2 regions of the Lysinibacillus sp. RS10 genome follow, and region 2 is predicted to be linked to the other one. Evidence: a T-box and tRNA genes for the amino acid it is inferred to sense, from the RefSeq annotation. Region 2 holds a T-box; the other holds one or more tRNA genes.
What was found. The T-box of region 2 lies ahead of tyrS (tyrosine--tRNA ligase). A T-box ahead of a tRNA ligase gene usually reads a tRNA of that ligase, here a tRNA-Tyr.

Region 1: it has a tRNA-Tyr gene. The T-box ahead of tyrS (tyrosine--tRNA ligase) is inferred to sense a tRNA for this amino acid. The anticodon was not compared.

What each region holds. Positions count from the first base shown of each region.
Region 1 covers NZ_CP167122.1:53,297-56,714, reverse strand. The annotation lists gene rocF (arginase) at 70-975, opposite strand; gene ACB089_RS00390 (hypothetical protein) at 1,246-1,413, shown strand; tRNA gene ACB089_RS00385 (tRNA-Lys) at 1,411-1,483, opposite strand; tRNA gene ACB089_RS00380 (tRNA-Gln) at 1,497-1,571, opposite strand; tRNA gene ACB089_RS00375 (tRNA-Tyr) at 1,587-1,670, opposite strand; tRNA gene ACB089_RS00370 (tRNA-Val) at 1,685-1,760, opposite strand; tRNA gene ACB089_RS00365 (tRNA-Glu) at 1,834-1,908, opposite strand; tRNA gene ACB089_RS00360 (tRNA-Asn) at 2,023-2,099, opposite strand; gene mbcS (acyl-CoA synthetase MbcS) at 2,368-3,418, shown strand, end outside.
Region 2 covers NZ_CP167122.1:1,090,105-1,093,522, reverse strand. The annotation lists gene tyrS (tyrosine--tRNA ligase) at 661-1,929, opposite strand; T-box leader at 2,013-2,216, opposite strand; gene ACB089_RS05635 (transglycosylase domain-containing protein) at 2,321-3,418, shown strand, end outside.

The DNA.
Region 1 (3,418 bases), 1.0 Mb from region 2:
ATTTTGTTATTAATTATATCAAAAGATTTTTATACATTGTGGCAATAGGCAAATTTTTGTTAAATTTCTTTAAACTAGTGTTTCACCAAATAAAGAACCCATTAATGCAACAGCAACATCTGCTGTTCTATTCTTTTCATCTAAAATTGGATTAACCTCAACAAATTCAGCAGAAGTTAGCATACCTGATTCCTGAATCATTTCCATCGCTAAATGACTTTCTCGATACGTAATACCACCAGGTACAGGTGTCCCCACTCCTGGCGTATAAAGTGGATCTAACCCATCTAAATCGAGTGATAAATGCAAACCATCTACATCGCGCTCTCTTAAATAGGCCAGAGCATCTTCTATTACACGCGTCATACCAAGACGATCTATCTCATGCATTGAGTACACCTTGATTCCTTGTTGACGAATCAATTCACGCTCTCCTGGATCTACAGAACGTGCCCCGATAATAATAACGTTTTCAGGTTTAATTTTTGGCGCATAATTACGAATTTGCACTAAGCGTTCATGACCTAGCCCAATGCTAACAGCTAACGGCATACCATGTATATTACCAGACGGTGTCGTTTCAGGAGTGTTTAAATCAGCATGTGCATCAAACCAGATAACACCTAAGTTTTTGTAATGCTCGCCAAGCCCTGCAAGTGTACCAATAGCAATACTATGATCACCACCAAATACAAGTGGAAACTCCTTCTGTTCCAGTGCTTCATTTACATTGTTTGCTAAAGATGTACTTACATCAATAACTTCCTCTAAATTTAATAGTTGTTTATCGACAATAGGACCTTCTTGTTTCTGACTAACACGTATATCCCCTTTATCATGTACATCATGACCAATTGCCTCTAAGCGTTCTACAACACCTGCGTAGCGGATAGCACTTGGTCCCATATCTACTCCTCTACGTGTTTGCCCATAATCAGTAGGCACACCAATAATAGAAATATTTAATTTATTCATCTTTTCATACCCCCTTTTAGTTGTAAGACTATTGTAAAGCCTACATCCACCTTGGCTCAACCCAACATTTTTTCGCATATTTATACAACCAAAAATACTAAAATCTATTCTTCATTAAAAAGTTTGTTGTCATGAAAGCATATGGCGCCAAGGAAGGTGAGTAGCTACTGTCACTTTGTTGTCGTCACAGAGCAAAGCTTTCTAGAGGAATAGCCGTGAGATCTCAGACACCGCAGGAGCGATGTATGAGCAACAAGGAGGCTTTAGACTATGTTCGTAGAAAGCGCTCTACCGGAGTGGAATGTGCAGTTACGTACATATTTCGATGAAGAGCCAGAAAAAGAACATAAAAAAAAATCTCCTACTGTTTTCAGTAAGAGATTAGTATCTGTAGTTAATGTAACACTTTTGAATAAGTTTTATTCTATAAAAAAGTGAGCCATGAAGGACTCGAACCTTCGACCCTCTGATTAAAAGTCAGATGCTCTACCAACTGAGCTAATGGCTCATAAAAGAAGAAATGGCTGGGGTACTAGGATTCGAACCTAGGCATGACGGAATCAAAATCCGTTGCCTTACCGCTTGGCTATACCCCAATCATTTATAAAAACTGGTGGAGGGGGACGGATTCGAACCGCCGAACCCTAAGGAGCGGATTTACAGTCCGCCGCGTTTAGCCACTTCGCTACCCCTCCGAAATAACACATTATGGTGGAGGATGACGGGCTCGAACCGCCGACCCTCTGCTTGTAAGGCAGATGCTCTCCCAGCTGAGCTAATCCTCCATAGAAACAGGTGTTTATTTCTTAACAGTTTATTTTCTTTTTAAGCCTTCGCATTACTACAAAGCTTTTAAAATGGTGACCCCTACGGGATTCGAACCCGTGTTACCGCCGTGAAAGGGCGGTGTCTTAACCACTTGACCAAGGGGCCATTTTTCAATGTCTCAAACAAGACAATATTTATTCTAACACTATTTGTTTTTTATTGCAACACTTTTTTAAATTTTTCTTATGTATAAGATTATCATAAAAATGAGCAAAAAAATGGCTCCGAAGGCAGGACTCGAACCTGCGACAACCTGATTAACAGTCAGGTGCTACTACCAACTGAGCTACTTCGGAACAATAGTATTCAATTTGGTTTTTAAAACCTCTTAAGTACATTTATTATTATAGCAAGCACACTAAATTATGCAATACTTTTTGTGAAAATTTTAATATTTTTTGTCGAAGCTTTCCTGGACATTAACTAATACCATAATAGTTCTCTATTAAATCTAATATTTCTATCTTATGTATAAAATATTCTTGCTGTATATTATTGTAATTGTTAAAATGAGAATAGTTTTATGAATTTTCTATTAAATTTGTTTGGGGGAGGAATGTTCACATGGTAACAAACGATTTAATTGCACCAGAATTTTATAATATTACAGAGGAGTTAGAGAAATTTTCCCAGGATAGTGACCGTCAAGCAATACGATGGCTAAACACTCAACAAGAGCGCCGGACAATTTCCTATGTTGAGCTTGTACAAAAAATGAATCAATACGCGCATGCCTTTACGAAGAAGGGGCTTCAAAAAGGAGATCGCGTATTAGTTATTATTCCACGTCTGCCTGAGGCTTACTTTGTCTTCCTTGGCTGTCTAAAAGCTGGAATTGTTCCTATTTCATGTTCAGAAATGTTACGTGCAAGTGATTTAGAGTATCGTATGGAGCACTCTTCTGCAAGTGCCGTAATTGCCTATGAAGCGTTCACTGGTGAGGTTGATCGTATTACATCTTCAGTAGAAGCTTTAAATAATAAATTGATTATAGGTTCTGCTACAGGTGATTGGACATCTTTAGATGAATTGGCTAGTACACAGCCAGATACATTTACAGCAGCTGCTACTAAACGAGATGATATGGCATTCCTTTCTTATACATCTGGTACGACCGGCAAACCAAAAGGAGCTGTTCATTCGCATGGTTGGGGATATGCACATATTAGAACAGCTGCTTCTCAATGGCTTTGTGTACGCGAAGGTGATTTAGTATGGGCTACAGCAGCTCCAGGGTGGCAAAAATGGATTTGGAGCCCATTTTTATCCACAATTATGTTGGGCGCAACTGCCTTTGTCTATCACGGAGGATTTGATCCAAAAACATACCTTCAGCTAATTCAAGATGAGAAGGTCAATGTATTATGCTGTACTCCAACAGAATATCGAATTATGGCGAAGCTTGATAATTTAAAAGACTATAATCTATCTTCTCTACGTAGTGCCGTTTCTGCTGGTGAGCCATTAAATCGACCAGTCATCGAAACATTTAAGAACAACTTTGGTCTTAAAGTGCGCGATGGCTATGGCCAAACGGAAAATACTTTATTAATCGGCACACTTGAAAACACTGAGTTACGTCCGGGGTCAATGGGTGTTCCTACCCCAGGCAATA
Region 2 (3,418 bases):
ATGTTTTTTGCGCGAAAGCGTAGTGCTAACGTAGCGGCAGCAGCAGATGTTTTTTGCGCGAAAGCGTAGTGCTAACGTAGCGGCAGCAGCACGATGTTGGTCACGAAGGCGTTATCACAGGACGTGATGCTCTTAGCCTTCGTTCCCCTATCGCTGTGCCCCAAGGAGTCGCCCAGCCTCCACTCCAATCAACCTACGCAAAAACGAAATATCAGCGCATGCAAAGCTGGGGAGGCGGCTCGACGTTTGCCCGCGGGAAGGCGAATAAAGAATTCCTTGACTATTTTCCAACATAACAAAACATCCCCTCAAATTTCGAGGGGATGTTCTTTTTGTGAGTCTGGAATCAATTATGCCTCGGCATAATCGCGTCCGGAATCGGCTTTGTGCTTAGGCCTGCTGGATGCAGGTCAGTTAGCCGTTATCGCAAGGATGCGATGGTTTTAGGCTAACATCCTTTAAGAACCCCATTCCGATTCCGCGACATCCGCCGGAGGCTTTAGGCCAACACGAAGTTGGTCACTCAGTCGTTGCCACAGGACGTGGCGTTCTTAGACTGAGTTCCTCTATTTCAGCGGATATTTGGACACCCGCTAAAAAGTGACTTAAAACTGCATTTATTTCCCACCTATTGAGTTGGGAGATGAATGCTGAAAGAAATTAAACAAACTTCACCATATGGTATTTTTTCTTACCGCGACGTACAATGCTAAACGCATCCTCTAAACGATCCTTAACGTCGATTACATATTCTAATTCAGTGACCTTTTCACCGTTCACGCTAATCGCACCATTCGTTACGTCTTCACGAGCTTGACGTTTTGAGGGTGAAATACCTGCTTCCACAAGTAAATCCACGATGTTTTTATCTTCTTTCGCCATTTCAATAGAAGGAACATCTTTAAACGCATCCTTCATTTCATCAGCAGAAAGTGCTTTTAAATCACCAGAGAATAATGCAGCCGTAATACGAATTGCTTGATCTAATGCTTCTTGACCATGAATTAAACGAGTCATTTCTTCTGCTAGCGCTTTTTGTGCCTTACGTAAATGTGGTTCCTCTTCTACAGATACTGCTAAAGCTTCTATCTCTTCACGAGAAAGGAATGTAAAGATTTTTAAGTATTTTACAACGTCAGCATCTGCAGCATTAATCCAGAATTGGTAGAACTCGTATGGAGAAGTTTTCTTGCCATCTAACCATACAGCACCACCAGCTGTTTTACCGAATTTTGTACCATCTGCTTTCGTTACTAATGGAATCGTTATACCAAATGCTTTCGTCTCTTCCTCATGCGTTTTACGAATAACTTCTAAACCAGTTGTAATATTCCCCCACTGATCAGAACCACCTACTTGAATGCGACAGTTGTAATGGTTGTATAAATGATTGTAATCAATACCTTGAATTAAAGTGTACGCAAACTCAGTAAATGAAATCCCTGTGTCAAGACGTGATGCAATTGTATCCTTTGCTAGCATGTAGTTCACATTAATTAATTTCCCGTAATCGCGTAAAAACTCAATTGTATTGATATCGCCAATCCAGTCACGGTTGTTAACTAACTGCGCACCATTGCCATCTTCCGCAAAGTCAAAAATACGCTCTAATTGACTACGAATACCTTGAACGTTTTTATCGATTTGCTCAACTGTTTGCAATTGGCGTTCTTCTGAGCGACCAGATGGATCTCCTATCATACCAGTCGCACCTCCTACTAGCAAAATCGGACGATGACCTGCTTTTTGGAATCGACGTAGTGTTAAAAGAGGCACAATATGTCCAATATGCATAGAGTCTGCAGTTGGATCTACACCACAGTATAAAGAAACAGACTGTTCATCTAATAATTTGATCATACCTTCAGCGTCAGTTTGTTGGTATAACAATCCGCGCCATTCTAAGTCTTGTAATAATTCATTCGTCATTTCTATTCCTCCTAATGTGTTTGATGTTTCTTTACGTGTAGAGCCAATCTAAATAAAAAAGTCCCTACACGCAAAATATTGCATGCAGGGACGTTAATCACTAACGCGGTACCACCCGGCTTGAAGATGTCATCCATCTTCCTCTTCATTCAACCGCCTTTATCGCAGGCGCGCACGTCTAAGCTCCAAGCACGTAATTCATCTCTACATTATGACCAGCTTTCACCAACCGCTGGCTCTCTAAACAGGGAATATAGACACTACTTCAAGCTCTTCATCACTAGAAAACTATAAGCATTATTCTATACGATTCTTTTTTTCATTGTCAATAACTATGTTCGAGCTAAATCAATATGTGCTATAATAAACAAGATTTTAGGAGGTCGATACATTGAAAGAATGGATTGAGAAAATCAATGCAAAGATCGAAGAATTATTAGTACGAAAATGGATGAAGAAATTACGCATTTCCGGAAGTGTTATCTGGAACTTATTTTTACTATTTTTAATCTTTGCATTGGTAGGCACTGTATTTGTCGGTTCAGTTGGTGCTGGCTATTTTGCTTCACTCGTTAAAGAAGAGCCTCTGCGCTCTAAAGAAGAATTGCGAACTCAAATTTTTAACTACGATTCAACTAGTGAGATTTATTTTGCCGACGATATTTATATTGGAAAATTACGTACCGATTTAGAACGTCGTGAAACAACTTTAAATAATGTCTCACCAGATGTAATTAATGCCGTATTAGCGACAGAGGATGAGTATTTCCGTGAACACAACGGAATAGTTCCGAAGGCCGTTATTCGTGGGCTACTTCAAGACGTAACAAACTCTTCTACTCAAACAGGGGGCTCTACGCTAACACAGCAGCTTATTAAAAACCAAGTATTAACAAATGAAGTATCCTATGAACGGAAAGCAAAAGAACTTTTACTTGCGATGCGTTTAGAGCATTTTATGACAAAGGAAGAAATTTTAGAGGCCTATTTAAACATTATTCCTTATGGTCGTAGCTCTTCAGGTCGAAATATCGCAGGAGTAGAAACTGCTGCTGAAGGTATTTTCGGCGTAAAAGCAAAGGATTTAACGCTTCCTCAAGCGGCGTACATAGCTGGTATTCCTCAAGCACCTTTTGCTTACACACCTTTTACAAATACAGGTGATCTTAAAAGTGACGAAGCTCTTCAACCGGGCATTGATCGTATGAAAACTGTTCTTTATCGTATGAAAGACGCAGGTTATATTAACGAAGCGCAGTATAAACAAGCAATCGCTTATGATATCACTGCCGACTTCCGTTCAGCCGAGATACATGCTGAGGATAGCTACCCATGGCTAACGTATGAGCTCGAAAATCGCGCGAAAGAAATAATTGCTGAAAAACTAGCAAAAGAAGATGGTGTTGATCCAGAACGCTTAAAGAATGAACAAAAATTAAAAGATAGATATATGATCTTAGCAGACCGTGATGTCCGTTCGAAAGGCTAT